3 regions of the Labrys sp. ALF-8 genome follow, and region 1 is predicted to be linked to each of the others. Evidence: riboswitches for the same ligand, from Rfam matches in the RefSeq annotation. Region 1 holds a riboswitch; each other region holds the start of a gene.

The links. Region 1 has a riboswitch for cobalamin ahead of bluB (5,6-dimethylbenzimidazole synthase). Riboswitches for the same ligand answer to the same signal wherever they lie in the genome.
Region 2: another riboswitch for cobalamin. It lies ahead of AC6H34_RS15075 (DUF1636 family protein); the one in region 1 lies ahead of bluB (5,6-dimethylbenzimidazole synthase).
Region 3: another riboswitch for cobalamin. It lies ahead of AC6H34_RS28175 (aromatic ring-hydroxylating oxygenase subunit alpha); the one in region 1 lies ahead of bluB (5,6-dimethylbenzimidazole synthase).

Annotation. Positions count from the first base shown of each region.
Region 1 is NZ_AP048537.1:3,579,318-3,589,787, forward strand. Features, by position in the region: gene AC6H34_RS16440 (PAS domain-containing sensor histidine kinase) at 1-2,721, shown strand, start outside; cobalamin riboswitch at 2,753-2,930, shown strand; gene bluB (5,6-dimethylbenzimidazole synthase) at 2,974-3,732, shown strand; gene AC6H34_RS16450 (tellurite resistance TerB family protein) at 3,762-4,385, shown strand; gene AC6H34_RS16455 (hypothetical protein) at 4,407-5,267, opposite strand; gene aceB (malate synthase A) at 5,468-7,063, opposite strand; gene AC6H34_RS16465 (tetratricopeptide repeat protein) at 7,299-7,952, shown strand; gene AC6H34_RS16470 (MBL fold metallo-hydrolase) at 8,007-8,882, opposite strand; gene glcF (glycolate oxidase subunit GlcF) at 8,891-10,225, opposite strand; gene glcE (glycolate oxidase subunit GlcE) at 10,228-10,470, opposite strand, start outside.
Region 2 is NZ_AP048537.1:3,267,430-3,277,899, reverse strand. Features, by position in the region: gene AC6H34_RS15100 (precorrin-2 C(20)-methyltransferase) at 1-104, opposite strand, end outside; gene AC6H34_RS15095 (precorrin-8X methylmutase) at 101-730, opposite strand; gene cobG (precorrin-3B synthase) at 723-2,072, opposite strand; gene cobN (cobaltochelatase subunit CobN) at 2,069-5,461, opposite strand; gene cobW (cobalamin biosynthesis protein CobW) at 5,461-6,498, opposite strand; gene AC6H34_RS15075 (DUF1636 family protein) at 6,507-6,890, opposite strand; cobalamin riboswitch at 6,992-7,193, opposite strand; gene AC6H34_RS15070 (hypothetical protein) at 7,283-7,660, shown strand; gene AC6H34_RS15065 ((2Fe-2S)-binding protein) at 7,879-8,334, shown strand; gene AC6H34_RS15060 (xanthine dehydrogenase family protein molybdopterin-binding subunit) at 8,339-10,470, shown strand, end outside.
Region 3 is NZ_AP048538.1:1,708,942-1,719,411, forward strand. Features, by position in the region: gene AC6H34_RS28170 (fumarate hydratase) at 1-1,357, opposite strand, end outside; cobalamin riboswitch at 1,601-1,808, shown strand; gene AC6H34_RS28175 (aromatic ring-hydroxylating oxygenase subunit alpha) at 1,928-3,172, shown strand; gene AC6H34_RS28180 (FAD-binding oxidoreductase) at 3,316-4,377, shown strand; gene AC6H34_RS28185 (hypothetical protein) at 4,380-4,676, shown strand; gene metH (methionine synthase) at 4,922-8,686, shown strand; gene AC6H34_RS28195 (peroxiredoxin) at 8,733-9,398, opposite strand; gene cckA (cell cycle histidine kinase CckA) at 9,766-10,470, opposite strand, start outside.

The DNA.
Region 1 (10,470 bases):
CGCTCCTTCGACGGTCCCGAGGGGTTTCTCGGCCTTCTCGTGCAATCTCTCGATCTCCCGCGTCGCGGCCGCCGGCAACAAGGTTGGGCACCACCTTCCGTGCCCGAAACCCTGCCGCCGCTTCCTGCGGCGGAGGATGCCGGGCTGACCAAGCCCTATGAGCAGAGCGGGGCCTGGAGCTGGGTCGATCTCGATGGAGAAAAGCCTGCCGCTGCGATCGAGGATGCACCGGCGCCCGCGATCGCCGAGCTCGTGAGGCCTGGTCCACGCCAAGTGGAATCCGCGCGACCGGCACCGGCGGCATCGATCCCGGTCCGCAGCAAGGCTGTCCGCTTCACTTTCCAGACCGATGCCGGCGGGCGCTTCCTTGCGGTTTCGCCGGAGCTTGCAGGGGTATTGGGCCACGCAGCCGCCGATTGGGCTGGCCGGCGCTTCGAGGAGATCGCGGCTGCCGCAGGTCTCGCGGAAAGCACCGCGATATCGGAAGCCCTGGCCGGTCGTCGCACCTGGACGGGCCTTACGCTGCTTTGGCCGGATCGAGCCAATGGCCAGGAGATTCCGCTCACGCTGAGCGCGTCACCCACGACCGGGGTCGAGGGGCGCTTCCAGGGCTTCAAGGGGTTCGGCGTCGCAGGACTTCCCAGGCCGATATCCGTCTCCATCGAGCCGGCGCCTCGGCCGGCCGCCTCGATCGTCTGGCAGGAAGCGGATCCCGCCGACGAGGACGAGGCAGGAATTGCCGCCGCCGCAACGCCGGCCGAGCCAGTTGCGCCGCCGCCTGTCCAGCCTGCTCGCCCGGTGCAGCGGGCCGCCGAGAGCAATGTGGTGCGCCTGCCGAGCAAGGCGGGTGGCGAGCGAGGCGGGCAGGATCGTCAGAACCAGGATCGCCAGAACCAGGATCGTCACGGCCCGGACCGGCACAGCTTGACGCCGACCGAGCGCATTGCCTTCCACGAGATCGCCAAGGCCCTCGGCGCGCGGATCGAAGGAGAGCCGCGCTCCCCCAAGGCCGAGCCCGCCAGATCCGAGATTTCCAGGCCGCGCGATGCCGAGGCTCCCAGGGCCGAGACGCCCAAGGCCGAAACAATCAAGGCCGAGGCAATCAAGGCCGAGGCGCCGAAGGCCGATGGGCCTGCGCGGGCCGGCCTGCCCGAGCGGGAGCCCTTGCTGCCGCTCGACATGGACGACGAGGTCCGCTGGCGCGAGGAGGCGGCTGCTTCCGATGCGGCGGAAGCGGATACGGAGCGCTCGATCAGGCTGGGCCGCCTCGACAAGGTGCCCGTGGCGCTGATCGATCGCCTGCCGATCGGCATCTTCATCGCCCGTGGCGAGGAGTTGCAATTCGCCAACCGCACCATGCTCGAACTGCTCGGCTATCCCGATGTCGACGCAATCCGCCACGATGGTGGGCTGGACCGCGTCTTCGCCGGCGCCGCTCCTGTCGCCAATGGCGAGGAGGCTGGTTCCGGCGTGCTGCTGAAGACGGCTTCCGGCGAAACCATCACCGTGGACGGCCGCGTGCAGACCACGCATTGGGACGGCGAGAGTGCGCTGCTGATCTCGGTGCGTCGCCCGCTCGGAGAGGCCAGCACCGAGAAGCTGCGCTTTGCCGAGCGCCGCGCCGAGGAGCTCCAGGCCGTGCTCGATACCGCGACCGACGGGGTGGTGATCCTGGACCGGGAAGGGCGCATCGTCAGCATCAACCGCAGCGCGGAAGCTCTGTTCGGTTATGAACAGCGCGAGATCGTGGGCAAGGATCTGCTCCTGCTTTTTGCGCCGGAGAGCCATCGGGCTGCCTATGACTATCTGGACAGCCTGCGATCGAACGGCGTGGCGAGTCTCCTCAACGATGGCCGCGAGGTTGTCGGGCGCGTTCGGCAGGGCGGTTCCGTGCCGCTGTTCATGACGATCGGGCGGCTCGGCGACGACGGCAGGCGTTTCTGCGCCGTGCTCCGCGACGTTACCTCCTTCAAGAAGGCGGAAGGAGAACTGACGGCGGCCAAGCGGCAGGCGGAGGAGGCTTCCTCGCAGAAGTCCGACTTCCTTGCGAAGATCTCCCATGAGGTGCGCACGCCCCTCAATGCCATCATCGGCTTCGCGGAGGTGATGATGGAGGAGCGTTTCGGCCCCATGGGCAACGAGCGCTATCGTTCCTACGCCCGCGACATCCACACCTCGGGCGAGCACGTCATCAGCCTGGTCAACGATCTCCTGGATCTCTCCAAGATCGAGGCCGGCAAGCTCGACCTCACCTTTTCGAGCGTGAACCTCAACGAGGTCGTGCAGCAATCGGTGAGCCTGATGCAGCCGCAGGCAGCGCGAGATCGCATCATCATACGCATGGCCCTCACCAGCGGCCTGCCCAATGTCGTGGCCGATGGGCGCAGCATGCGCCAGATCGTGCTGAACCTCCTGTCGAACTCGATCAAGTTCACCCAGGCCGGCGGCCAGGCGATCATTTCGACCACGCTTTCCGAACGGGGGGAAGCGGTGCTGCGGGTGCGCGACACCGGTGTCGGCATGACCGAACGCGAACTTGCCATCGCCATGGAGCCGTTCCGCCAGGTGGCCTCCACGACGCTGGGAGGCACCGGCCTCGGCCTGCCGCTTACCAAGGCGCTGGTGGAAGCCAATCGTGCCACCTTCGCCATACAGTCGACGAAGAATGCGGGAACCCTGGTGGAAGTGATCTTCCCCTCGACACGCGTGCTGGCCGAGTAGGCCGGCACTTTCCGCTCTCGCTGCTCCATGCTACATCCCCGTGACCTTCGGTGCCCGCCTGGCGGGAGAATCGGGAACGCGGTTCCAAGCCGCGACGTGCCCAACGCTGTGAGGGGGACCGGTCGGGCAGATGCCACTCGCCATCGCGGGGAAGGCGTCCGGGCGGGATGATCCCGAGTCAGAAGACCGGCCGGAGGCGATAGGTTCCCGTGCGCGGACGGCGCGGGGATTGCCATCGTCAGGGGACACTCGATGGACAACAGCCAGGCCCTTGCGGCTTGCGGGCCGTTCTCTTCGGCCGAACGGGACGCCGTCTACCGTGCCATCTATACGCGGCGCGACACGCGCAGCCAGTTCAGCCCCGAGCCGGTGCCGGACGAGGTGCTCGCACGCATCCTGCTCGCGGGACACCATGCGCCGTCGGTCGGCTTCATGCAGCCCTGGAATTTCGTGGTGCTGCGCAGCCTCGCGACCCGGCGCAAGGTGCAGGCGCTGTTCCGGGAGGCCAATGAGGAAGCGGCGGCCATGTTCCCGGCGGAGCGGCAGGCGTCTTATCGCGCGCTCAAGCTGGAGGGCATCGTCGAGGCACCGGTCAATCTGTGCATCACCTGCGATCCGGATCGTGCCGGGCCGGTCGTGCTGGGGCGCACCCACGACAAGGCCATGGACAGCTATTCCACCGTCTGCGCCGTCCAGAACATCTGGCTGGCGGCGCGGGCCGAGGGGATCGGCGTAGGCTGGGTCAGTATCATCGACCCCGCCAAGCTGCGTGCCATGCTGGGTATTCCCGACCGGGTGATTCCCATTGCCTATCTCTGCCTTGGCTATGTGCATGAGGCCTATGTCCGCCCCGAACTCGAAGTGAAGGGGTGGCGCAGGCGGCTCCCGCCTGAAGATGTACTGAACTTCGAGGGCTGGGGGCAGGCTGGGGCAAATGAGCCCTTGCTCGCTTTGATGCGGCAGGGCATGGAAGACGGGCCTGTACGGCCTTCCCCCCGCGGAATGTCCTGAAAGGGCGAGTCGGGGCTGAAGGCGGCATCATGGACTTCGTGCGTAAATGGGCGGGCTGGATCGCTGCCCTTGTGCTGATGAGCCTTCTGCTGCTGCAGGTTCCGCGTGGTGTCTTCTTCCTGGCCATAGCCGCAGGCGCCGGTGGTCTTTATTGGCTCATCCGGCGCAATGGGAAGATACAGGCGCGCGATGCCGCGGGCCGGCGTGACGCTCCCGCTCGCCCCCTGAACAAGGACCCCGATTCGCCTGATCCGGGCGCGCTCGCCCGTCGGTCACTGCACCAGATCCAGGACGTACGTCTTGCCGGCGTGGTGCTGATGATCCAGCTCGTGCGCACGGGCGCTCCGCTGACGGCCGCCGAGAAGAACGTCATCTATGATCTGATGGCCGATCCCCTGGGCATCGAGGATCGCCAGGCGATGTTCGAGGCGGCTTGGCAATTGACTGATCGCGGACGTGTTTTCTCGCCCGTTGCCGACGACCTCGCACCGCTGCTCGCAAGCCATCTCACGATGGACGAGCGGCTGGAGTTCATCGGCATGCTCTCGAAGGTCGCCAACGCCGAGGGCATGGCGAGCGATTTGCAGAAGGAAGCCATCGTGCGCCTCAAGCGCCGGCTGACCACCGTACGGGCCGACGACCCACGGCCGTGATGACGAGGCTGCGCCGCCGCGTCACTCGAACACGTTCGACAGCATCCGCCGCGACATCGCGCCATCCTTGAGAGCTCGCAGGCGGTGAGCAGCAATCACGAACAGGCCGATTACCCAGCCGCCCAGCAGCGGATAGATCAGCGCCACGAAGACGAGCAGGATCGTCCGGCCGAAGGCCGCAGGGGCGAGAGCATAGTCGAGACCGAGAACGATGCCCTGGTAAACGGCCATGATCAGGAGCGCCACGAAGGTCAGTCCCAGAAGCGGCCAGCGATAGCCGTCGGTCAGGTATTTGCTGCGGCTGAGGGATTCGATGGGGCCGAGTTCCTCCGTGATGCAGACGATGCCCGACAGGACATAGGGAAAGATCAGGTAGAGGCAGAGGAGCGCCACGCCGAGCGCCGCGATGGGGGCGAGGATGCCGATCACGGCCTGCAGGAAGGCTGCAATCAGGACGAGCACGAAGGCGATGACGACATAGGCGAACACGAAGATGAGGAGCAATCCGATGGCAGGCAGCGCCCTCTTCGCGCCGGTTACGGCGGCTTCCCTGTCGGAGACAGGGGCACCGACATAGCGATCAAGGAGGATGCGGATCATTGCACAGGAACAGACGATGGAGATGACGAAGATCACGACCTCCAGCGCGATGAAGCGACCCGTGTTCTCACGGATCATCTGTTCCATGGCGGCGCCGTCCTCGGAAAATATCGATTGGGAGCCCGAGCCGAAGGCGGCGACGGCGGCGATCAGAATAGGCAGGTTGAGAAAGAAGAGCGCGAGATAGCTCTTGACGCCGGTGTTGAAGGCGTCACTCACGATCTGTCCCACGCCGAGGGAGGCGTCGCCGCTGTAATGGGGATTGGGCGATGACATCGACATGGGTGCTCCGCGCAAGGACAGTCGGGTCGGCTGATTCCTGTCCATTTGCGGGGAGTTTGGCTGGAACGCCGGATGGCGCAAGCGAAATGTCGGCGGAGGGGCGTCGCTCGGGCGGCGGATCGGCACTGGTGCTTCGAACAGAAGGCCGATGCACTGCGGCCGCTGCCTGCGTCGTCGCAGGCAGCGGACGAGCAATCCGGTCACACGATCATCTGGTAGGCGGGCAGGGTGAGGAAGTCGGCGAATTCGGGTGCCAGCGAGAGCTGTTTGAACAGCTTCACGGCATCGGGGAAACGGCCACCCGAGAAGGCGGCATCGCCGACCTCGCCGCGCACGCGCTGCATCTCTTCCTCGAACACGCCTTCGAACCATGCCGGCGTCACCGCGATGCCACCTTCCAGCGTCACGCCATATTTGACGAACTGCCAGATCTGGGCTCGCGAGATCTCGGCCGTGGCCGCATCCTCCATCAGGTTGTAGATAGGCACCGCGCCGCGCCCGCGCAGCCAAGCCTCCATATACTGGACGCCGACGCGGACATTGTCGCGCAGGCCCTCGGCGGTGCGGGTCCCCTGGTGCACTTCCAAGAGCTCGGCCTTGCCGACCTGAACGTCCTCGCGCTTCTTGTCGAGCTGGTTGGCCTGCGGCATCAGGCGGTCGAACACTTCCATCGCCACCGGCACGAGATCGGGATGGGCGACCCAGGTGCCGTCATGTCCATCGCCGGCCTCGCGCTCCTTGTCGGCCTTGACCTTGGCGAAGGCGGCCTCGTTGGCGGCCGGATTGTTCTTGATCGGGATCTGCGCCGCCATGCCGCCCATGGCGAAGGCGCCGCGCCGATGGCAGGTCTTGATCAGCAACAGGCTGTAGGCCCGCAGAAAGGCCTTGCCCATCACCACCTGGCTGCGATCCGGCAGGATATAGGCCTGGTTCTTGGCGAGCTTCTTGATGAAGGAGAAGATGTAGTCCCAGCGCCCGCAGTTGAGGCCGGCGATGTGGTCGCGCAGTTCGTAGAGGATCTCGTCCATCTCGAAGGCGGCGGGCAAGGTCTCGATCAAGATGGTCGCCTTGATGGTGCCCTTCGACACGCCGAGGCTCTCCTGGGCCAGGAGGAAGACGTCGTTCCACAGCCTTGCCTCAAGATGGCTCTCGAGCTTGGGAATATAGAAATAAGGCCCGGAACCCTGTGCGAGCTGCGCCTTTGCATTGTGGAAGAAATAGAGGCCGAAATCGAAGAGCGACCCGGACAGCGGCTCCCCGTCCAGCGTCACATGGGCTTCTTCGAGATGCCAGCCGCGAGGGCGCACGATCAGCACGGCCGGATTGGGCTTGAGCGCATAGGCCTTGCCCGTGGTGGCATCGGTGAAATCGATCTTCCCGGCCCAGCGATCCCTGAGATTGATCTGGCCGTCGAGACAGTTCGACCAGGTGGGCGAGTTTGCGTCCTCGAAGTCGGCCATGAAGACCTTGGCGCCGGAATTCAGCGCATTGACGATCATCTTGCGATCGACAGGGCCCGTGATCTCGACGCGGCGATCGAGCAGGTCGGTGGGAAGGGCGGCGACCTGCCAGTCGCTCTCGCGGATATTCGTCGTTTCGGGCAGGAAGTCGGGGATTTCGCCGGCATCGAAGCGCTTCTGCCTCTCCGCCCGCTTGGCGAGCAGTTCCTTGCGGCGCCCGTTGAAGCGGCGCTGCAGCGTGGCGACGAATTCCAGGGCCTGCGGCGTCAGGATTTCATCATAGCGCGGGCCCATCGCGCCTGTGATGGCGAGACCGGTCGGGACAGAGTCAGGCATGGAAGGCTCCATATGGCGGAAATCGTCGGGGAGATGGATAGACCAATAAGCAGCCCCCTTGAAACCCATTATCCGCTTTTTTGCGGAAAACTTCCCGCTGACGAGGGAAGTATCGAAACGCGCGGCCCTCCGATTGCGGCCCGATGCCGGCACTCGCGCGAATTGACCTTTCGGCCGTCATCCGTCACAAGGTCCGGCACTTCCTTCCCATCCGCCCCTGCCTGGATGCAAAGACATGGCCGCCGACGCAAAACTGAAAAAAGCCATCGAACATCATGAGGCGGGTCGTCTCGACGTCGCGGAGGCCGCCTATCGCGAGATCCTCGCCGGGAATGCCAACGATTTCAATGCGTTGAACCTGCTCGGCACGCTGCTGATCCAGCGTGAGGCCTATGGCGATGCGGAAAGCGCCTTGCGAAGGGCCGTGCAGCTCAACCCGCGGAGCGCTGATGCCCAGATGCGGCTCGGCCTCGCCAATCGCGGTCTCGGCAACGCCAGCCGCGCCGAATTCTGCTTCCGCTCGGCCCTCGACATCGATCCGAAGTTCGCCGACGCGCATTTCAACTATGGCGGCCTGCTGGCCTCGCAGGGGCGCGGAGACGAGGCCCTGCGCGCCTTTCTCGCCTGCATCGGGGCCGATCCGCGCCATGCCGAGGCCCATCTCAACCTTGGCTACCTCCTGCTGCAGCATGAGCGCTTCGAGCCAGCCGCCGCACATTTCCAGCAGGCGCTTCAGCTGCGTCCCTCCGAGCCGGCCCTGATGGGCCTCGGCCACGCCGCGCGCGCCGGCGGCCAGCTGGACGAGGCGAGGAAGATCTTCGCCAAGGCCGTCGAACTCAATCCGGCGAACGAGGTCGCAAGGAAGAACCTGGCGGAACTGTCATCGTAACCTTTGGAGGGACGGCAGGCGTGCCAGCCTCGATGGGGTAGCCTCGGTCTGCCGTCACTTCTGCTTTTCGATTTGTGCCTGGACAGTCGCACCGAGATTCGTGCGATGGCATTCCTCGTAGAAGCCCACCAACTCGGCGGGCAGACTCGTCGGAACGGACACGAAGTCCTGAAGCCGGTATCCCTTGGCATGACAGAGATCCGGGTCGGTAAGCTGGCCCGGAGCAAGGCTTTCGACCCGTTCGGCCAAGGTATCGAAGTAGGCCAGGTTTTCACGGACGGTCAAAGGAGAAGACGTATTCCCGTGTGCGGGAATGACAATGTCGGCATCCAGGCTGCATATCTTCCCCAGCGACTCGCGCAATAGACGCAGATCCTTCGAACTCCTGCTCCAAACCTCCGGAATTGGATGCTCCACGGCATCGACCGCGAGGCAGGTGCGTAGCTCGCGGATCCAAATGGCGAGATGGTCGGGCGTATGGCCTGGGGTATGGAAGAGTTCCAGCGTCATGTCGCCGCCATCAAGCACTGCCGGTCCGGCGAATGTCACGGTCGGACTCACGAGTTCGACGTCCCGGAATCTTGGATCCTGACTGGCTTTTTCCCGTAAGGTCCTCTGCGCGGCAGGGTCACGCAAGCGTTCCAGAGCGGACGCATGAGCAAGGATGGGGGCACGGCCTGCAATGGCGGCATTGCCCCAGAAATGATCCCAGTCCATATGCGAGTTGACCACGATCAGGGGAAGGGAGGACGCCTCGATCCCAAGAAGATCCAAGGCCATGCGGCATTGCTCGGGCGTTCCCAACGTGTCCACCAGGACGTTGAACCTGCGTGTTCGGACAAACACGGCATCGACTTCGTTCTCGACGCGAACGATGCTGATTCGATCATCCAGGCCCGGGTAGGAGCATAATTCGACCGGTCTATTCAAGCTGAGCCTCATGCACCGTCGATGCGCCGGGGCTCCTCGGCTCTTGCCGGAAGGCCGCTCGGCCTCGGGCCGCCCGTCGCCCAGTCCAGCAGCTCCACCGTGTGGACGATCGGCGTCGCGGTGCCCTGCGCGAGCTGCGTCATGCAGCCTATATTGCCGGCTGCGATGATCTCGGGCCTGGTCGCGGCGATGTTGCCGAGCTTGCGCTCGCGCAGCCGTGCGGAAATCTCCGGCTGCAGCATGTTGTAGGTACCGGCGGAGCCGCAGCAAAGATGAGCTTCCGCCGCTTCCTTCACCACGAAGCCTGCCTGCTTCAGGAGGTTCTTGGGCGCCGTCTTGATCTGCTGGCCGTGCTGGAGCGAGCAGGCGGCATGATAGGTCACGCTCTGGCCGGTCTCCCTGGTCACCGGAAGAGGCGGGAGCGTCTCGAGATACTCGCTGATGTCCCTGGCTATGGCCGAGACGGCGGCTGCCTTCTGCGCATAGACCGGATCATCGCGCAGCATGAAGCCATAATCCTTGATCGTCGTGCCGCAGCCCGACGTGGTGATCAGGATGGCATCGAGCCCCGCAGCCATCTCCGTGATCCAGACATCGATATTGGTCTTGGCATATGCGAGGGCCGAGGCCTCCTTGCCCATGTGGTGAACCAGTGCTCCGCAGCAGCCTTCGCCCCTGGGCAGTACCACCTCGATGCCATGACGGTTGAGCAGGCGGATCGCCGCTTCGTTGATGCCGGGGGCGAGCTCGGCCTGCGCGCAGCCGGTAAGGAGAGCCACGCGGCCCTTTCGCTCGCCCCTGGGAACGAAATGGCCCGGCTGCGTCGCCGCGGACGCGGCGGGCAGGGAGGAGGGAGCCAGGGCGAGCATCGCCGCCAGCCGGCGGCCTTCGGGCAGTTTCGCGGCGAGACCGGCGAAGGGGCGGCCGAGGCGCGCCAGGGCCATGGCCCAGCGAAAGGCCTTGCGGTTGGGCAGTATCCTGGCCAGCACCGTGCGCAGAAGCTTCTCGCTGGCCGGCCGCTCGTAGGTCTTCTCGATATGAGCCCGCGCGTGATCGACCAGATGCATGTAGTGCACGCCCGAAGGACATGTCGTCATGCACGAGAGACAGGAGAGGCAGCGATCGACGTGCTTGACCACCTCGGCCGTGGCGGCCTTGCCGCCTTCGAGCATGTCCTTGATCAGGTAGATGCGTCCGCGCGGTGAATCGAGTTCGTCGCCGAGCAGCACATATGTAGGACAGGTAGCCGTGCAGAAGCCGCAATGCACGCAGGTGCGAAGAATCTGCTCGGATTCCTTCATATGCGGGTCGGCCAATTGCGCCAGGGAGAAATTCGTCTGCACTATCAAGCTCCCAGGCGGCCGGTGTTGAGGATGTCGGCGGGATCGAAGGCCTGCTTCACGCGCGCGCCGAGGGCCGAGAGAGCGCCCGTCTGTGCGCCGAAACTGAAGGTCTCTGCCCGATAGTCGGCGCTGGCGCGGGTCAGCATCGCGTGGCCGCCATGCGATCTCGCCACATTCGAGATCACCTCGGCGATCTCCGGTGTCTCGGAAGCGAGGAGCCAGACCAGACCGCCGCCCCAGTCGTA
Region 2 (10,470 bases), 310 kb from region 1:
TAGGCGACGACCGGGGCAGAACGCAGCAGCCGCGCCGCCTTGAGCGTCATCAGTTCGGGATCGCCAGGGCCCACGCCGACACCGTAGAGACGACCGGCACTCATTCGATTTCGCTCGCCAATGCGTTGATGGCCGCCGCCGTCATGGCGCTGCCTCCCTTACGCCCCTTCACGATGAGCCAAGGCACCCGTCCCCAGGCGCGCAGGTCATCCTTGGATTCGGCCGCACCCACGAAACCGACGGGAACACCGAGGATGGCCGCCGGCCTGGGAGCGCCCTTGTCGATCATGTCCATCAGGTGGTAGAGCGCCGTCGGCGCGTTGCCGATGGCGACCACCGCGCCGCCGAGGCGCTCGCGCCACAGTTCCATGGCCGCCGCCGTCCGCGTATTGCCGATCTGGCGGGCGAGTTCGGGCGTGCGCGGATCGTCCAGCGTGCAGATCACCGCATTGTCGACCGGCAGGCGGGCGCGGGTGACGCCGTTGGCGACCATCTTGGAATCGCACAGGATCGGCGCGCCGGCTCGCAGGGCCGCGCGGGCGCTCGACACCAGGTCAGCCGACATATCGACATCGGCGGCGACCTCCACCATGCCGCAGGCATGGATGATCCTCACGACCACAGGAGCCTGCTCCGCCGTGAAGCGCGAGAGGTCGCTTTCGGACCGGATCATCGCGAAGGATCGGCGGTAGATCTCGGCACCGTCACGGATATAGTCGCGTTCAGACATGGCTCTTGCTCTTGAGGCTCTTCTGTTGCGGGTTCTTGGCCAGGAACGCCGCTATTTCGTCTACTTCCATCGCCGGCCATGGGCTGGCAACCTTGCTATCGGCGTCGAAAGCAAGGGCATAACGGCCTGCTTTCCCCACCAGCATGATCGAAGCCGGGGTCCGACGGGCGCATCCCTTGGCACAGCCCGAAACGTGCACCGAAGCACCGGCCCGGATGAGCGGCGCCAGTGCCGGCGCGAGTCTCGCCGCGTCGACCTGCGCCGACGCCTCGCCGGATAGACAAGAAGGACTGCCCGGGCAAGCAGCGATCGCGAGGCGAGGGTCCATGGGATCGGTGACGAGACCAAGGGAAGCAACATTGTCCCCAAGTTCGGGCAGCGGAACGGCACTGTGCCCCGCCAGCAGGATGACGCGCCAGGGTGTCAGGCGGAGCTGGAGCTCATGGGCCTCGGCAAGGCACGCAAGGCCTTCGAGCTGGGTCGCATCGAGACGGCCGAAGGGAGCGGCAGCGGCAAAGAAGGTATCGTACCTGCCCGCGAGTCTCCCTTCCGGACCTGGAGAGGGAATGGGTCCAGGGATTGAACGTGTGACGTCGGGACCGTGGCCATGCCGATGCGGGAAACGGGCGGTGCCATCCACCGATACGTCCGGGCCCTTGCCCCTGTCCCCTTCAAGAAAAGGCAGAGGATTGCCCTGCGCGTCTCGCTGCAGCCGCTTCAACAGGTCCCGCATGCGGCGTTCGTCGGGTTGACGCAGGCTGAGGAAATGCTCCGCAAGTCCCAGCGCTGCCTCGACGGCCTCGTCCCTCCAAACGGTACCGAGATCGGCAGCGCCAGCCGTCAGCATGAACGCCTGTGCGCTCACTGCCCTCAATCCGACATCAGCCTCCACTCCGTCCAATGAGAGCGCGCCGCGGCCATCCACCAGGAACCCGAACTTGGCCGGCAGCACGTGGAAGCGCTCGTCCCGTGTCAGGCGCGCCTCCAGTTCGCGGACCAGCGGCCCGACATCGATCAGCGCCGTGTCGTCGAGCCCCGCCAGCGGGCCTGCGAGCACGTTGCGCACTTGCTCCGCTGCCGCACTCTCATCCAGCACGCCGAGTTCGGACAAACGGTCCAGCAGCGGCTGCAGGGTCTCGTCCCCCACGCCGCGCAACTGCAGATTGGCGCGTGCGGAAAGGTCGAACAGTCCGTTGCCATAGTCCCGCGCCGCCTGCGCAAGCGCGACCGCCAGTTCAGGAGACAGAAGCCCCCCCGTCAGCCTCACGCGCACGAGCAGCCCGTCGCCGGTCCGCATCGGCTTGAGGGCGCCGGGACACCAGCCTTTCCTGACCCCGCTCATGCCGCATCGTCCAGGAGCCGGCTGGCCGAGTTGCGCCGGGGCTGCCACAGGCCGCGACGGATCGCCTCGGCGAGTCGCGACCGGATCGCCCGCCCGGCGGCAGGATTGCTCCTTTCGAGGAAGGCGCTGACCTCCTCGTCCTCGACATAGGCTTCGTGCATGCGGTCGTAGGCGGCGTTGGAGACGACGCCGGCGGTCGCTGAAAAGGCGAAGAGCGAATCCATGGCATTCGCCATCTCGGCGGCACCGGCATAGCCATGCGCCATCATGCCGTCGATCCAGCGCCGGCTGGCCGCGCGTCCATGCACGAGGCGTCCGACCTCCTCGCCGAGGCTTCGCAGCTTCGGCGCCTGCGGATTGGTCAGGTCGGCGTGATAGAGCGCCGCCTTCGCGCCGAGCGCTTCCAGCGCGGCGGCAAATCCACCCTGATGGGCGGCGAAGGTGACATCGTCCAGAATGTCGATCTCTCGATGGTCCTGGCCGTGAACATGGGCGTCGGCGCTGGCCACGCGTTCGGCGAAATCGGCGGGTGCGGCATCACCATCCAAGCCGGCGCCATAGGCGTGGGCGCTGGCAGCGAGATAGTCGCGGCCGAGATCGGCGCGAGTCTCCCAGGCGCCGCGAGCGATGCGGTCGGTGATGCCGGCTCCATAGGCCGACGGCGCCGCGCCGAAGATGCGCAGCGGCCGCTCGCCACTCGCCCTGGTGGCCTCGGCAAGCGGGTTCCAGCCGGCGCTCTCGTCGAGCGCCGCGACGGCCCGCACCGCCTCGTCGAAAAGCGTGATCTGCTGGGCGAAGACATCGCGGAAAAGGCCGGAAATGCGCAACGTAACGTCGACGCGCGGCCTGCTCAGCCTTGCCTGGGGAAGAACTTCGAAGCCGGAGACACGATTGGAGCCGTTGTCCCATGCCGGCTTGACGCCGAGCAGCGCCAGCGCCTGGGCGAGATCGTCGCCGCCGGTGCGCATCGTAGCCGAGCCCCAAAGGTCGAGCACGATGCGTCGCGGATGCTCGCCATGATCCTGCAGGTAGCGTTGCACCAGCACATCGGCCGCACGCGATCCAATCGCGTAGGCAGCGCGGGTCGGGATCGAGCGCGGATCGAGCGTGGTGAGATTGCGGCCGGTGGGCAGCACGTCGGCGCGGCCGCGTGTCGGAGCCCCGGAGGGTCCCGGACGGACGAAGTGCCCGTCGAGGCCATCGATCAGGCCGGCCATCTCGCCTTCCCCGCAGGTCTCCAGCCGGGCCGCCAGCACGCCACGCTCGGCCTCGCCGCTGGCCGCAGCAAGCACGTCGAGCAGATGCCCCGCCTCCGCCGGCGCCCTCCCGAAGACGTGCAGGCCGTCGCGGATCTGCAGTTCCTTCACGTCGCACAGGAAGGCGTCGAGGCGGGCAAGCGTCTCCTCCTCGCCGAGACCGGGCGCGATGCCGCATTCGGCGATGAGGCCGCTTTCCTGCGCCTTCTCGATGATCTCGCGCCGGAGGTACCCCATCCGGCGGCCATCGAGTCCATCGGCGCTGGCACATTCGTCGATCAGGCGCTCGACCTCGATCGCCGCGCCCGACAGCCCCGCTTCGCGCAAGGGCGGCGTGAGATGACCGATGGTCACGGCTCCCAGCCGGCGCTTGGCCTGCGCCGCTTCGCCGGGATTGTTGACGATGAAGGGATAGAGCACCGGCAGGTGACCCGCCGCGAGTTCGGGAAAACACCTCGCCGAGAGGGCCGCCGCCTTTCCGGGCAACCATTCCAGCGTGCCGTGCGTACCAAGATGGATCATGGCATCGATGCCGAAACTCTCTCGGAGCCAGAGATAGAAGGCGAGATAGGCGTGGCGCGGCGGCAGGTCGGGCGAATGATGATCGCCCTTCCGGTCGAGCGCCGAGCCCCGGTCCGGCTGGATCGCGACGGCGACATGGCCGCAGGCGAGGCACGCGAAGGCGAAGGCCCCGTCATTGCAGAGAGGATCGGCGGCGGGTTCTCCCCAGTGGGCAAGGAGCTTCTCGCGAATGGAGGGCGGCAGGGTTTGGAACCAGGCGGAATAGCGCGCGAGCGGAAGGGACAGTTCCCTCCGGCCGCGGGTCTCCGGCTGGCAATCTCCCGAAAGCCTCCACAGCAGGTCCGCCTCGTCCCTGGGCCGATCCACGACCGCGTAGCCTTCGGCCGCCAGCCGATCGAGGATCGCCAGCGTGGAAGCCGGTGCATCCAGGCCCACGGCATGGGCAATGCGGCCATCCAAGCCCGGATAGTTGGAAAGCACCAGGGCCAACCGGCGCTGGTCCCGCGGCTTGGCTGCAAGCCGGGCCCAGGCCGCCGCCTTGGCGGCGACAGCTTCGACACGCTCGCGATGCGGCTCATGCGCGAGACGCGAGAAGGCGCCATCCTGCCTTTCGGCCTTGAAGGAAATCACGCCGGCGAGCAGGCGGCCGTCGAGCTCGGGCAAGGCGACATGCATGGCGAGATCGCTTGCCGAAAGACCACGGCTGGAGCCTTCCCAGGCTTCCTCGCCGGACGACGACGTGACGACCTGCAGCACCGGACAGCCGGCAGCATCGAGCGGGGAGCTGCCATCGTCGTCGAGGGCGGAAAAGGCGGTGGCATTGAGGACGACGGCGGGCTTCGATGCGAGGAGCTGCTGTCGCATCCAGGCTGCGGTTTCGGCATCCTTGAGGGAACCGACATAGAAAGCGGTGGGTGCCAGGCCCCTGGCGCGAAGCGCTTGCGCGAGGACCGTGATGGGCGCGATGTCGTCGGAGAGAAGGATGGAGCGGTAGAAGACGATGGCGGCTGGGAGCGCGGACCTCATGTCCGCCTCTTCCTTCCCAGCGGGGCCTTCGTTTCCGGGAGCCGCACAGGAGCTTCCCGCTCCCAGCACCCCATACTTCGGCACCGCTACCGGCTCCTCCGGCTCGCCGAAATCCAGCCCGCCCAGCCTTGCCGCATACAGCAGCGACGCCCTCGCATTCGCTGCCCCCCCTTCGCGCCAGTAGCGATCCAGCCGCTCCAGCGCGGCGGCCGGAACGGTCGAGAGCGCCGCGAGCCTGCCATCGGGCCTTGCATCGCCAGGGATGAGGGCGAGCGCGATCCCATGGGTGCGCGCGGCGGATGCCAGTTCCTCGATGCCATAGCGCCAGTAGTCCATTCCGCCGAGCAACCGCACCAGGATCGCCTTCGCATGCCGCGCCGTGTTCTCGACATAGAGATCCACCGACATGGGGTGGCGCAGTTTCTGCAGCGGCGCGAGACGCAATTGATCGAGGCCGGAGGCTGCCGCCAGTGCGAGATCGCTGTCCGTAAGCGAGGCGAACACGATCTCACCGGGCGCCTGGCCCAGATCGATGGCGGCCTCACTGGCGTCGAGCGAGCGCGTATCTGCCGGCAGCAGGTGCATCAGTGCTCCAGGGTCTTGCGGATGGCTGCCTGGTCGATGCCCTTCTCGCCGATGATGACGAGACGGCTGGCGCGGGCCTCGCCAGGTGCCCAGGCACGATCGAAATGCTGGGAGAAGCGCGTGCCGACACCCTGGAGCAGGAGGCGCATCGGCTTGCCCTCGACGGCGACGAAACCCTTGATGCGCAGGATGTCGTGCGTGTCGGCGGCAGCCCTCAGCCTGGTCACCAGCGCATCGGCATCGGCCACCGCGGGCAGATCCAGCACGAAGGTATCGAAATCGTCATGGTCGTGCTCCTCCTCGTGGTCGTGGTGAGAAGGGCGTCCGTCGAGATCGCTCTCCGCAGCAGCACCGAGGCCCAGCAGCACGGCGGCGTCGATCCGCCCCTCGGAGGTGCGCACCACCTTGACGGCGCGCGGCACGGTCTTCTCGATATCCTTCTCGACGCTGTCCGCTTCGCCTGCGGACATCAGGTCGGCCTTGTTCAGCACCACGAGGTCCGCGCACAGAAGCTGGTCCTCATAGACTTCCTCCAGCGGATTGTCGTGATCGAGTGAAGCATCACCCTCGGCCTGACGCTTCAATTCCTCGGGATCGTCCGCAAACCGGCCCGCCGCGACGGCGGCGCCATCCACCACGGCGATCACGCCGTCGACCGTGACGCGGGAGCGGATCGCCGGCCAGTTGAAGGCCTTCACCAGCGGCTTCGGCAGCGCGAGGCCCGAGGTCTCGATCACGATATGCTCAGGTGCGTCGGGACGGGCGAGCAGGGTTTCCAGCGCCGGGACGAAATCATCCGCCACCGTGCAGCAGATGCAGCCATTGGCGAGTTCGACGATGGCGTCCTCCGGACAGCTTTCGATGCCGCAGGACTTGAGGATGTCACCGTCGACGCCGACGTCGCCGAATTCGTTGACGATCAGGGCGAGCCTGCGGCCATTGGCAGTGGCGAGGAGGTTGCGGATCAGCGTCGTCTTGCCGGCTCCGAGGAAGCCTGTGACGATGGTGCAGGGAACTTTGGCAGTTTCTGCCTTCATTTGCGCGGTCATTCGGCGGCTTCCTTGAGAGATGGGATGGGAGGTATGCGCGCGATCATGCTGCGCTTGAAGGGTTCGGGGCGGCCGCGCCAGGGCATCAGGCCGTCCGCCGAGTGGGCGAGGAGCCGGGCACCGGTGACGACATCGATTCCGCTCTCGGCGGTGAGATCGCCGAAGACATAGGTCCAGGTACCCGGCGCCGACAGCGCCACCGTGCAGGAACGCCGGCAGTTGCCGAGACACTCGACGGGCTGGAGTTTCATGCCGTCGGGTAGCAGGCCGGCGAGCGCACCATGCAGCCTCGCTCCCTGGCGCGGCGCCTCGGGGTCGTCACCCTCGCGACGGCAGGTCACGCAGACATGCACAAGGACTGGCAGTGGAGTTTCTTGCATCGGCCCCATTCATGCCGCCGAAACGGCTCTGGGGCGCGGGAAGCGGCAGTGGAGACGCTCCCAAAACGGAAACCGGTGGCCGCGGCGCCCCGCCCGGACCGGTGATCTCGATGCGAACGGCAGGTCTCCTGGCTCGCGGCTCACCGCGCGCTGCCGCCTTCCCGGTCACCCAGTGGCTTCATGGCAGAGCGCTCGCCGCTTACAGTTGCGGGGGCAGCCGCGGCTTTGGAGAAGGATCAAGACCCGCCCCGCACCGCATTCCCTCTTCTCTCTCGACGAGAGACCGTTCGCAGATGACATAAGGGCCGTGTGACGAAGCTTGTCAATGTTCCCGCTTCCAAAACTGCCTCAAAATCCGGCATAAAGCCCCGGCTTGATCCTGCGAGGCTACCATGGCCGACGAGACCCCTTCGCCCCCGCCGACACCCCCGACCCAGCCGGCCCCGAAGATCGATGCGACCTTCCGCAACGGCTCGGTCACGGCCATCGGCGTGGTCCTGGCCTTTTCGCTCGGCTTTCTGAACAACTGGGCTTCTCAGCCCGGCGCATGGATACCCGAGGATCTCCTCGCCGTCCTCCTCATCGCCATCGGCATCTCCTTCCAGATCTGGTCGATGGCCGGAATGCTGTCCGTGTCCTCTCTCGATGAGCCGATCTACCGCCGCATCGTACGCATCTTTCTGGTGGGGCTGACCCTGGTATCCATCGGCGTGCTGGTGGCCATCGCGGGCGATGCGCTAGGCTACAGCAGAATACTCCTCAAGCCGTGATGCCGGCCAGCGGCCCGGGTGCCGATCGCCTCGAATAGTGCTTTTGCACTTGGAATTACGGGTCTCTGCACGCCTGGTCACGATGACTCACGTCTCCGTGACCCTTCATCCGGCCGCCGTGATTGCTGCTAAGCTGGCTTTCTTGCAATCGCCCAACAGTAGGCCGACGCCGATGGGCCTGGCCTTCTGCCGTGCATAAGCCGCTGAAAGGCCTGCCCATGGTTGCCCTTACCGTCAATAATATCCCCCATCAGCTCGATATTGAGCCCGAGACTCCTCTCCTGTGGGTACTGCGCGACGAACTCGGCCTCACCGGCACGAAGTTCGGTTGCGGAATAGCCCAGTGCGGCGCCTGCACGGTGCATGTCGACGGAGCCGCAATCCGTTCCTGCCAGACGCAGGTCCGCGATGTCGAAGGATCGAAGATCACCACGATCGAAGGCCTGTCACCCGATGGCGGACATCCCGTTCAGCAAGCCTGGCTGGCCGAGGACGTGCCGCAATGCGGATATTGCCAGTCCGGGCAGATCATGGCCACTGTGGCCTTCCTGCAGGATATGCCCCACCCCAGCGACGACGACATCGACAACGGCATCACCAATATCTGCCGCTGCGGCACCTATCCCCGCATCCGCGCCGCCATCCATCGCGCCGCCGCCATGACGAAGGGATGAGATCATGAACGCCATCGACAAGAGGCTCGCGGTCCTCGATCGCCGCCGCTTCCTCGCGATCTCGCTCTCCACCGCCGGCGGCCTGATGATCGGCGGCATCATTCCCGATGCTGCCGACGCATTCGTCGTCGCCGACCAGCCCTGGGACGAGACCAGGACCGGCCGGGAAATCAACGCCTGGATCATGATCGAGCCCGACGACACCGTGATCATCCGCGTCGCCCAATCGGAAATGGGCGAGGGTATCTTCACCGCGCTGCCGATGATCGTCGCGGAAGAACTGGGCTGCGACTGGGCCAAGGTGAAGGCCGAATATGCCTCGGCCAGCCGGAACCTGCGGGAGAACAGCGTCTACAGACGCATGGGCACCGGCGGATCCGGTGCCGTGAGGCGCTCGCGCGAATTCCTGCAGGCGGCCGGCGCCAACGCCCGTGAGCGCTTGGTGCGCGCTGCGGCGGCACGCTGGAGCGTTCCGCCCGAGAGCTGCCATGCCGACGCGGGCAAGGTGCTGCACCAGGCGAGCGGCAGGAACCTGGGCTTTGGAGAACTGGCGGGGGAGGCCGCCGGCATCTCGCTGCCCAACGATCCACCGATCAAGACTCCTGACCAGTACACGCTCATCGGCAAGCCAGTGGCGCGACTCGATACTCCGCCCAAGCTCACCGGAGCCGCCAGGTTCGGCATCGACATCCGCGTGCCGGGCATGGTCTACGCCGCGGCCGCCACCTGCCCGGTCTTCGGCGGCAAGGTCAAATCCTATGACGAGAATGCTATCCGGAGCCGTCGCGGCATCATTGCAGTGGTGCCGATCGAAGGCGGCGTCGCCGTGGTGGCTGACAGGTTCTGGCGTGCCAAGGAAGCGCTGACAAATCTGCCGATCGTCTGGGACGAAGGACCCGCGGCGGAGACCACCTCCAAGCAGTTCGACGCCGATTACATCGCTGCACTGGACGGACCGGCCGTCACCGCCCTGACGAACGGCGATGTCGATGCCGGGCTCAAGGCCGGCAAGCGGGTGGATGCCCTCTACCAGGCGCCCCATCTCGCCCATGCCCCAATGGAGCCGCTCAACTGCACCGCCCATGTCACAGTGGGCAAGGTCGAGATCTGGATGGGCACGCAGAACCCGGACATGGCCCTGCAGCTGGCGGCCAAGGCGGCAGGCGTACCGCCCACGCAGGTGGAGATCCACAACTGCTTCCTCGGCGGCGGCTTCGGACGGCGAGCGGTGAACGATGAACTCGTGCAGGCCGTGACCATCTCCAAGGCCGTGGGCAAGCCCGTGAAGCTGGTGTGGACCCGGGAGGACGACATGCGGCACGACCGCTATCGCCCGCAGGCCGCGATCCGCTTCCATGCTACGCTGGGGAGCGACGGCATGCCCTTGGCGATGCATGTCCGCACCGCCGTCGGGTCGATCCAGCGCTCGCTCGGCTGGGGCAAGGTGGAGAACGGCGTAGAACCCTCCGCCGTCGAGGGATTGGCCAACATGCCCTACCGCTCGGCAGCCACGCAGGTCGACTGCATCCTCAAGAACACCCATGTGCCGGTGATGTTCTGGCGCTCCGTCGGCTCGTCGCAGAACGCCTTCGCCCTCGAAGGCTTCATCGACGAACTGGCGCAGGCGGCGGGCGTGGACGGTTACCGCTACCGGCGCAGACTTCTCGAGGGAAAGCCCGACTTTCTCGCCGTGCTCGACACGCTGGCGGAGAAGAGCGACTGGGACAGCCCCCTCCCCAAGGGATCGGGTCGCGGCATCGCCATCCACGAATCCTTCGGTACCATCGTGGGCGAAGTGGTGGAACTGACCGTCAGCCCGAAGGGCGAGGTGAAGGTCGACCGCGTGGTGGCGGCCGTCGATTGCGGCCATGTCGTCAATCCGCTCACCGTGGTGATGCAGATCGAAAGCGCCGTGGTCTACGGCCTTTCCGCCGCCCTTTTCGGCGAGATCACCATCGACAAGGGCGCAGTGGTACAAGGCAATTTCGACGATTATCAGGTCGCTCGCCTCGCCGACACGCCGAAGATCGAGACGCATCTGGTGCTGAGCGGCGGCAGCAAATGGGGCGGCATCGGCGAGCCCGGCACGCCGCCGATCGCGCCGGCCGTGTGCAATGCGATCTTCAATGCCACCGG
Region 3 (10,470 bases), on a different replicon from region 1:
CGTAGCTATCCATGCGCCCTGCCGTCGTGGGACCGAAGGAACCCGAGGCGTAGCCCACCGGCGTCTTCGCCGGGCCGGCATAGTAGACGGGGTGATTCTTGATGTAGTCGGGCAGCCCTCCCCCCGCTTCCAGGCGCTCGCGCAATTTGGCGTGGGCGAGATCGCGCGCCACGATGATCGGCCCGGTGAGCGACACGCGAGTCTTCACCGGATATTGCGACAGCGTCTCCAGGATCTTCGGCATGGGCTGGTTGAGGTCGATCTTGACCACCGCTCCCCCCAGCTTGCTCTCGTCGATCTCGGGCAGGAAGCGAGCGGGGTTATGCTCGAGTTCCTCCAGGAAGATGCCGTCCCGCGTGATCTTGCCCATCGCCTGCCGGTCCGCGGAGCAGGAAACGCCGAGGCCGATGGGCAGGCTCGCCCCGTGGCGCGGCAGGCGGATGACCCGCACGTCGTGGCAGAAATATTTGCCGCCAAACTGTGCACCCACGCCCAGCGACTGGGTGAGCCTGTGCACCTCCTGCTCCAGTTCGAGGTCGCGGAAGGCATGTCCGAGTTCGGACCCCTGCGTGGGCAGGGTATCGAGGTAGCGCGCCGAAGCGAGCTTGACGGCCTTGAGGGTCAGTTCCGCAGAAGTCCCCCCAATCACCACGGCCAGGTGATAAGGCGGGCAGGCGGCCGTGCCGAGCGTCAGGATCTTCTCCTTCAGGAAGGCGATCAGGCGGTCCTTCGACAGGATGGAGGGCGTCGCCTGGTAGAGGAAGGTCTTGTTGGCCGAACCGCCGCCCTTGGCGACGAAGAGAAACTTGTAGGCTTCCTCCCCCTCGGCCGAGATGTCGATCTGCGCCGGGAGGTTGGTCTTGGTATTCTTCTCCTCGAACATGGAGAGCGGGGCGAGTTGCGAATAGCGGAGATTCTTCTTCTCATAGGCATCGCGAATGCCCTGGGCGATGGCCCCCTCGTCCTCGCCGTCGGTCCAAACCTTGCGGCCCTTCTTGGCCATCACGATGGCCGTGCCGGTGTCCTGGCACATGGGCAGCACGCCGCCGGCGGCGATATTGGCGTTCTTCAGCAGGTCGTAGGCGACGAAGCGGTCATTGTCCGTCGCCTCGGGATCCTCGAGGATATTGCGCAGTTGCTGAAGATGGCCCGGCCGCAGCAGATGGTTGATGTCCGTGAAGGCCTGCTCGGCAAGCAGCCGCATCGCCTCGCCATCGACCTGCAGGATCTCCCTGTCGCCGATCTTCTCGACCCGCACGCCCTGGTCCGTCAGCTTTCGGTAGGGCGTCTCATCGACCCCGAGTGGGAAAAGGGGCACATGAGGATAAGTGGCGTTCGAAGCTGAATCGGCAGGCATGGAGGGGAACTCCGGTTCATTGCGAGATCAGGGCAATTCCAAACTGCCCATGGTGGCGCATCATCTAGACCTTATTGCTCGCGCTGCCTACGGTTTCCTGGAAATGCAGCCGAGCCATGCGCCCCTCGCCGCGTGCGAGCCCCCGGCGTGCCTGGGTGCAGGCGGCGCTTGCTCTCCCGACAGCAATGTCCCGATCCCGCCAGCCGATGTCGCTTCGCCTCTAGTACGCCCCACGACTCCATGTAGTCTGACCTCATTCGTGGTGCCGGTCCTGCCTGGGAGGAGGACTGGATAATTGGGAAGCCGGCGGAAATTCCGGCGCTGCCCCCGCAACGGTAGAGGAGTTGGTCTGGCAACTGCCACTGGATCGGGAACGATCCGGGAAGGCGCCGAGACCAGGCCCGCAAGGCCGCTCCTGAGCCCGGAAACCAGCCTCGAAGCCAAACCGATGGATCGCGGCGGGCGTTCCGGATGGATGATGGGACTTCGATGCCTGAGGCAAAGACCCCATCCGCCTTCCAATCCCACCGTTGTCCATCCAACGCACAGATGGTCACGTGGGATTTTGACATGAATGCGCATCAGGACATGCTCGGCCGCCTTCGCGGCCACCGCCCCGGCACGACGCTGGACGGCAAGTTCTATACCGACCCCGAGTTCTTCAATCTCGACATGCAGCACATCTGGTATCGCGAATGGCTGTTCGCCGGCCATGATTGCGAACTAGGCAAGCCGGGGAGCTACATCACCCTCCAGGTCGGCGACTATCCCGTCATCGTGCTGAGGGCCAATGATGGATCCATCCGCGCCTTCCACAATTCCTGCCGCCACCGCGGCTCCCGCCTGTGCTCGGCGGAGCGCGGCACGGTGGCCAAGCTCGTCTGCCCCTACCATCAATGGACCTACGAGCTCGACGGTCGGCTGCTGTTCGCACGCGACATGGGCGCCGATTTCGATGCCAAGCAATATGGCCTGAAGCCCGTTCATTGCGAGACCGTCGGCGGCTATGTCTGGATCTGCCTCGCCAAGGACGCACCGGACTTCGAGGGGTTGCGCGCCCTTGCTATGCCCTATCTGGCGCCCCACCGGCTGAAGGATGCGAAGGTCGCCTTCGAAAGCACGATCGTCGAGAAGGGCAACTGGAAGCTGGTGTGGGAGAACAATCGCGAATGCTATCACTGTGCCGGCAACCACCCGGAACTGTGCCGCACCTTCCCTGAAGCGCCGACCGTCAGCGGGGTGCAGGGCGCACAGGACGATCCACTCATCGCTGCCCACTGGGACCGCTGCGAGGAAGCGGGACTGCCCTCCCTCTTCCGGATCTCGCAGAGCGGCCAGTATCGCACGGCCCGCATGCCGCTGCTTCGCAACGCCGTCAGCTACACGATGTCGGGGCGGCCTGCCGTCAGCCGGCCGCTGAGCGGCTCGATCGAGGAAGGCAATATCGGTACGCTGCTGCTCTTCCACTATCCCACGACCTGGAACCACGTGCTGGGCGACCACGCCGTGAGCTTCCGCGTTCTTCCGATCGGCCCGCGGGAGACGCAGGTCACCACCAAATGGCTGGTCCACAAGGATGCTGTGGAGGGCGTCGACTATACGATCGACGAACTCACCCATGTCTGGACCATGACCAACGACCAGGACCGGCAGATTGTCGAGGAAAACCAGCGCGGCGTCGCCTCGCCCGCCTACGAACCCGGCCCCTACGCGCCGGATCACGAGGGCGGCGTGATGCAGTTCGTCGAATGGTACCGCAACGCGATGGAAGCCTCTCTGGGGGGCGACGCGGTACGCCTGCGCAGCGTGGCGTGAGCGCAGAGGCGCCCTCACCGTCCGGAGAGGGCTAGAATCCACGGCCGGGCGACATCGCCCGCGATGAAACCCGCCGCGGCGTTCCCAATCTTCGAGACCTCGTGTCGCCCCTCCCTCCGGGGAGCGTGAAAGCTCAGGATTCCATGTTCAAGCATCTCGACCAAACCCAGCCCTGGAACGACAGGGACCAGCAGCTCGAATGCGTCTCGGTCGTCAGCGAAGGCCGTGACGTCGCGACCTTCACCTTCCGCGCTTCCGAGGAGGGCTGGTTCCGCTACGAGCCGGGCCAGTTCATAACGCTGGAAATTCCGGCGCTGGATGGACCGGTGTTGCGTACCTATACGCTTTCCTCCAGTCCCTCGCGCCCGCTGTCCATCAGCGTCACCGCCAAGGCGCAGGCAACCAGCATCGGCACCCGCTGGATGTTAGACAACCTCAAGCCCGGCGCCCGGCTGAAGGCCTACGGGCCTCTCGGCCAGTTCACCTTCCACCGCCATCCGGCGGAGAAATATCTCTTCATCTCGGCAGGTTCCGGCATCACGCCGATGATATCGATGACCCGCTTTGCGGCCGACCAGGGCAAGGCGGCCGACATCGCCTTCGTCAATTGCGCGCGTCGCCCTTCCGAGATCATCTTCCGACATGAACTGGAACGCCTCGCCGCCGGCATGCGGCAGCTGCGCCTCGCCTGGATCGTCGAGGAAGCGGATCCGGGTGAAGTGTGGACGGGATTTCGTGGACGCCTCAATGCCCCCGCGCTGCGTCTCATCGCGCCGGATTTTCGCGAGCGTGAAGTGTTCTGCTGCGGGCCTGCCCCTTTCATGGCAGCGGTCAAGGACATGCTCGAAGCCAATGGCTACGACATGCGCCGCTACCACGAGGAGAGTTTCCATCCGCCCGAAACGGACGAGGCGGCGGCCGCGATCGGTGCGGACGAGATATGCGAGGGCAGCGTCGCATTTACGCGCTCCGGCATGGAAGTTCCCTCCTCCAGCCAGGAGACCATCCTCCAGCTAGCCCGTTCCGCCGGCCTCAACCTGCCCACCGGCTGCACCATGGGCCTTTGCGGCACCTGCAAGGTGCAGCGCCTCTCGGGCGAGACGGTGATGAACCATCAGGGCGGCATCCGGGAAGAGGAGATCGCGGCCGGGTTCGTGCTCGCCTGCTGTACCCGCCCGGTCGGGCGCGTCGAGATCGAGGCCTGACGATGCCGGGTTTCGAGCCTCTCAATCCGGACGCCCTCGTGGTGAATGCCTTGCTGTCCGCGCAGGACGAGGTGGTGGAAACGGCCGAGGAACGGGCGCGCACCCTGCTCTTCAGCTGGGTGCTGAGCCTGCGGCCCGGAACGAACCTGGCGACGGCGGCGTTCGAACTGAAGTGCCAGCTCCTCACCGCCTCTCCCGAAGACAATCCGCTGCTGCCCTATCTGTGCGAGTTGCTGGATGAGGTCCGCGCGCATGCGGGCCCGTCACGTCGGCGACGGCGAGGCCGTGCCGACGCCTGAGACGCTCCCGAATCAGGGCACCGGATGGAACGCCGAATAGCGATCTCCAGCCGACATTCCTGGAAATGGGTCTCACGCGAGAAGGAAGATGGCCTCACCACGTCAGCATGAGCCGATGTGGTGGTTAAGGCCGCCGCCCCAATCCAGAGCCTGACACCCGATGCCCAGGAATGCCTTGACCTTCCCACTAAGTAAGCATCATATAAGGATATCTTGATATCATAATTCGATTATAGGAGCCGATCATGGCTGCTCCCGTGGACGCTCTGTTTCCGGCCCTGCCCACGATCGACCGCGGCGAGGAGATCCGGAACGCCCTCGCTGCCGCCGCACGCGAGCGCATCCTCATCCTCGACGGCGCCATGGGCACGCAGATCCAGGGCCTCGGCTTTGAGGAAAGCCACTTTCGGGGCGAACGCTTCACGGGCTGCGAGTGCCATCTCAAGGGCAACAACGACCTTCTCACTCTGACCCAGCCGGAGGCCATCGAGGCCATCCACTATGCCTACGCCATGGCCGGCGCCGATATCGTCGAGACCAACACCTTCTCCTCCACCTCGATCGCGCAGGCCGACTACGGCATGCATGCGGCCGTCTATGAACTCAATCGCGACGGCGCCCGCCTGGCCCGGCGTGCAATAGCCAAGGCCGAGCGGCAGGACGGCCGCCGGCGCTTCGTCGCCGGTGCACTGGGGCCGACGAACCGGACCGCCTCGATCTCTCCCGATGTCAACAATCCCGGCTATCGTGCCGTCTCCTTTGACGATCTGCGCCTGGCCTATGCCGAACAAGTCCGCGGCCTCATCGATGGCGGGGCGGACATCATCCTCATCGAGACCATCTTCGATACGCTCAATGCCAAGGCCGCCATCTTCGCGACCGAGGAAGTCTTCGACGAGAAGGGCGTGCGCCTGCCGGTCATGATCTCCGGCACCATCACCGACCTTTCCGGCCGCACGTTGAGCGGCCAGACGCCAACCGCCTTCTGGCATTCGGTGCGGCACGCGCGACCCTTCACCATCGGCCTCAACTGCGCGCTGGGCGCCAATGCCATGCGGGCCCACCTCGACGAGATCTCGCAGGTGGCCGACACGCTGGTCTGCGCCTACCCCAATGCCGGCCTGCCCAACGAATTCGGGCAGTATGACGAAAGCCCGGAGGCGATGGCCGCCCAGATCGAAGGCTTCGCCCGCGACGGACTCGTCAACATCGTCGGCGGCTGCTGCGGTTCGACGCCGGACCATATCCGCGCCATCGCCGAAACCGTGGGACGTCACAAGCCCCGGCCGATTCCGACTCTCGAACCGCAGATGAAGCTGTCGGGCCTCGAACCGTTCACGCTCGACGCCACCATTCCCTTCGTCAATGTCGGCGAGCGCACCAATGTCACGGGCTCGGCCAGGTTCCGCAAGCTCATCACGGGGGGCGACTACGCCACAGCCCTCGAGGTCGCGCGCGACCAGGTGGCGAACGGCGCCCAGATCATCGACATCAACATGGACGAGGGGCTGATCGATTCCGAAAGGGCGATGGTGGAGTTCCTCAACCTCCTTGCGGCCGAACCCGATATCGCGCGTGTGCCGGTGATGATCGATTCCTCGAAATTCTCGATCATCAAGGCCGGCCTCAAATGCGTGCAAGGAAAGCCGCTGGTCAATTCGATCTCGCTCAAGGAAGGTGAGGAAGCCTTCCTGCACCACGCCAGGCTCGTGCGCGCCTACGGCGCCGCCGTGGTCGTCATGGCCTTCGACGAGCAGGGACAGGCGGACACGCTCGAACGCAAGGTGGCGATCTCGACGCGTGCCTACCGGATCCTCACCGAACAGGCGGGCTTTGCACCGGAAGACATCGTCTTCGACCCCAATATCTTCGCCGTGGCGACCGGCATCGAGGAGCATAACGGCTATGGCGTCGCCTTCATCGAGGCGGCGCGGCGGATACGCGCCACCCTCCCCCACGCCCATATTTCCGGCGGCGTCTCCAACCTCTCCTTCTCCTTCCGGGGGAACGAGCCGGTACGGGAGGCGATGCATGCCGTCTTCCTCTATCACGCCATCCAGGCCGGCATGGACATGGGCATCGTCAATGCCGGGCAGCTCGCGGTCTATGAATCCATCGACCCTGCTTTGCGCGAGGCTTGCGAGGACGTGGTGCTCTGCCGCCGGGAGGATGCGACCGAACGCCTGCTTGAGTTGGCTGAACGTTTCCGTGGCGCTGGCACGAAAGAGGCCAGGCAGCAGGATCTTGCCTGGCGCTCATGGCCGGTCGAGAAGCGGCTCGAACATGCCCTCGTCAATGGCATCACCGACTATATCGAGCAGGACACCGAAGAGGCCAGGCTGGCGGCCGAGCGCCCGCTCCATGTGATCGAGGGGCCGCTGATGGCCGGCATGAACGTGGTGGGCGACCTCTTCGGTTCCGGCAAGATGTTCCTGCCGCAGGTGGTCAAGTCCGCCCGCGTCATGAAGCAGGCCGTTGCCGTGCTTCTTCCCTACATGGAGGCCGAAAAGGCGGCCAATGGCGGCGAGGCGCGCCGGAGTGCCGGCAAGGTCCTGATGGCCACCGTCAAAGGAGACGTGCACGACATCGGGAAGAACATCGTCGGCGTCGTGCTCGCCTGCAACAATTACGAGATCATCGATCTCGGCGTGATGGTGCCGTCCTCGAAGATCCTGCAGGTCGCTCGGGACGAGAAGGTCGATATCGTCGGCCTGTCGGGGCTGATCACGCCATCACTGGACGAGATGGTGCATGTCGCCTCGGAGATGGAGCGCGAGGGCTTCGACATCCCGCTGCTGATCGGCGGAGCGACCACCAGCCGCGTGCACACGGCGGTGAAGGTCCACCCACGCTATGAACGTGGCCAGGCGGTCTACGTGACAGACGCCAGCCGCGCCGTCGGCGTGGTCTCGAGCCTGCTGTCGTCCGAAGCGAACCGCGGCTATGTGGAAACCTTGCGCACCGAATATGCGAAGGTTGCCGCCGCCCATGCGCGCAGCGAGGCCGACAAGCTGCGACTCCCGCTGGAAAAGGCGCGCGCGAATGCCGTCCGGATCGATTGGGAGTCTTATCAACCGCCCCGGCCGGCTTTCCTCGGCACGCGCGTATTCGATGAATACGACCTGGCCGAGCTCGCCCGCTATATCGACTGGACGCCCTTCTTCCAGACCTGGGAGCTGAAGGGCCGCTATCCGGCGATCCTCGATGACGAGAAGCAGGGAGCAGCCGCGCGGCAGCTCTTCGAGGATGCGCAGGCCATGCTGGCCAGGATCATCGCCGAAAAATGGTTCCGCCCCCGCGCCGTGGTGGGGTTCTGGCCGGCCAATGCGGTCGGCGACGACATCAAGCTCTATGACGGAGAAAAACGCGGGACGAACCTGGCGACCTTTTTCACGCTGCGTCAGCAGCTCACCAAACGCGATGGGCGTCCCAACGTCGCGCTCGCGGATTTCGTCGCTCCCCACACGAGCGGCAAGGCCGACTTTCTCGGCGGCTTCGTGGTGACGGCCGGCGTCGAGGAGGAAGCTATTGCCCAGCGCTTTGCCAGGGCCAATGACGACTATGCCTCCATCCTCGTGAAGGCGCTGGCCGACCGCTTTGCCGAGGCCTTCGCGGAGCGTATGCATGAGCGCGTGCGGAAGGAGTTCTGGGCCTACGCCCCGGAAGAGACCTTCACGCCCGGCGATCTCATCGGCGAACCCTATCGCGGCATCCGGCCGGCGCCGGGCTATCCGGCCCAGCCCGACCATACCGAGAAGGCCACCCTCTTCGCCCTGCTCGATGCCGAGCGGCGAATTGGCGTGAAACTGACTGAAAGCTACGCAATGTGGCCCGGCGCTTCGGTCTCGGGGCTCTACCTCTCCCATCCGGAGGCCTTCTATTTCGGCGTCTCCAAGATAGAGAGGGACCAGGCCGAGGACTATGCGCGGCGTAAGGGCATGTCGCTGAGCGAAACCGAACGCTGGCTCTCGCCCGTGCTGAACTACACGCCGAACAGCGAGGCAGCATAGGATCGCGCGCCTAGGCGAACGATCCCGTGCCGACCTTGTGCCCTCGTCACTTCGCGGATGGCTGAGGCACGATGCGGATATAGGGCTTGGGCGACTTCCAGCCGTCTGGATAGATCCGCTTCGCCTCGTCGTCGGAGACGGAGCCTGCGATGATCACCTCATCGCCCTGCTTCCAATTCACTGGCGTGGCCACGCGATGCTTGGCGGTGAGTTGCAGCGAATCGATGACGCGCAGCACCTCGTCGAAATTGCGGCCCGTCGTCATGGGATAGACGAGGATCAGCTTGAGTTTCTTGTCGGGTCCGATGACGAAGACATTGCGCACCGTCTGGTTGTCGGCCGGCGTGCGTCCTTCCGAGGAATTCGGCGCGCTTGCAGGCAGCATGCCGTAGGCCTTGGAAACGGCGAGATCTGAGTCGCCGATGAGGGGATAGTTGGGAGCGTACCCCTGCGTCTCCGCGATGTCCTGCGCCCACTGGCCGTGGCGATCGACGGGGTCGGCGCTGAGGCCGATGATCTTCACGCCGCGCCGGTCGAAGTCAGGCTTGATCCTGGCCATGTAGCCGAGCTCGGTCGTGCAGACCGGCGTGAAATCCTTGGGATGCGAAAACAGCACGCACCATGAGTCGCCCAGCCACTCGTGGAAGCGGATGCGGCCTTCGGTGGTGTCGGCTTCGAAGTCCGGAGCGACGTCGCCAAGTTGAAGGGTCATATGAAGTCTCCTTGCCATAACCGCCCTGAACTCCTGGAAGAGCGGTTCCACCTAACATGAAGTAAGTCTATATGCTTTCTCAAGAGTGCGCGCGCCGAAAGTTTCGAGCAAGGCGCGGCGGCCTTGTCTGCCCGTACTGGCGCGTTCGATGACGGTTCGACAATGGGGTGCCGCAAAAGCGATCTTCCCGCTACGACAGCCCCCATCGCAACGGTCGCCAGTTCCCGCTCCCCTCGATGCGAGCGCGCGGGTATGGATAGCATGGGCAGTCCCGGAATTCCTCTTGCCGATAGGAAGTAAGCCGAGACGGACCCGCAGCAGCCTTTCGGGCGATGCCGCAGCGGCAGCGCGGCTCTTTCACATGCGGTCATGGACCCATGTTGGATTTCACGGCCTCGACGAGTTGCTTCATCGAAAAGGGCTTGGGCAGGAAGGCAAACTCCTCGCCCTCGGGCATGTTCTTGGCGAACGCCTCCTCGGCATAGCCCGAGACGAAGATGATACGGGTCTGGGACTTGCGCTTGCGCAGTTCCTTGAGCAGGGTCGGCCCGTCCATCTCGGGCATGACCACATCCGACACCACGAGATCGATATCCCCCTCGGCCTCCTCCAATGCCTGCAGCGCCTCGATGCCGGAGCCGGCCTCGATGACCTCAAAGCCGCGGGCAACGAGCGTGCGGGCGGAAAGCGCGCGCAGGGCTTCCTCGTCTTCCACGAGGAGAATGCGCCCGCGACCCGTGAGGTCGGTGATCTCCTTCTTGGCAGCGGCCGCCGCGGCACTGGGGTGGCCAACCGCTGCTTCGGGCTCCTCCGGCACCGCCTTGGCAGTTTCCACCAGGCGCGGCAGGAAGATCTGGAAGATGGTCCCCTTGCCCAGCACTGAATGGACCAGAATGGAACCGCCGGTCTGCTTGACGATGCCGTAGACCGTCGAGAGCCCGAGACCGGTTCCCTTGCCCACTTCCTTGGTGGTGAAGAAGGGCTCGAAAATCTTGTCGAGCACATCCGGCTGGATGCCGCTGCCATTGTCCTCGACCTCGACGGCGACGTAGTCGGCCGGGGGTAGGTCGGA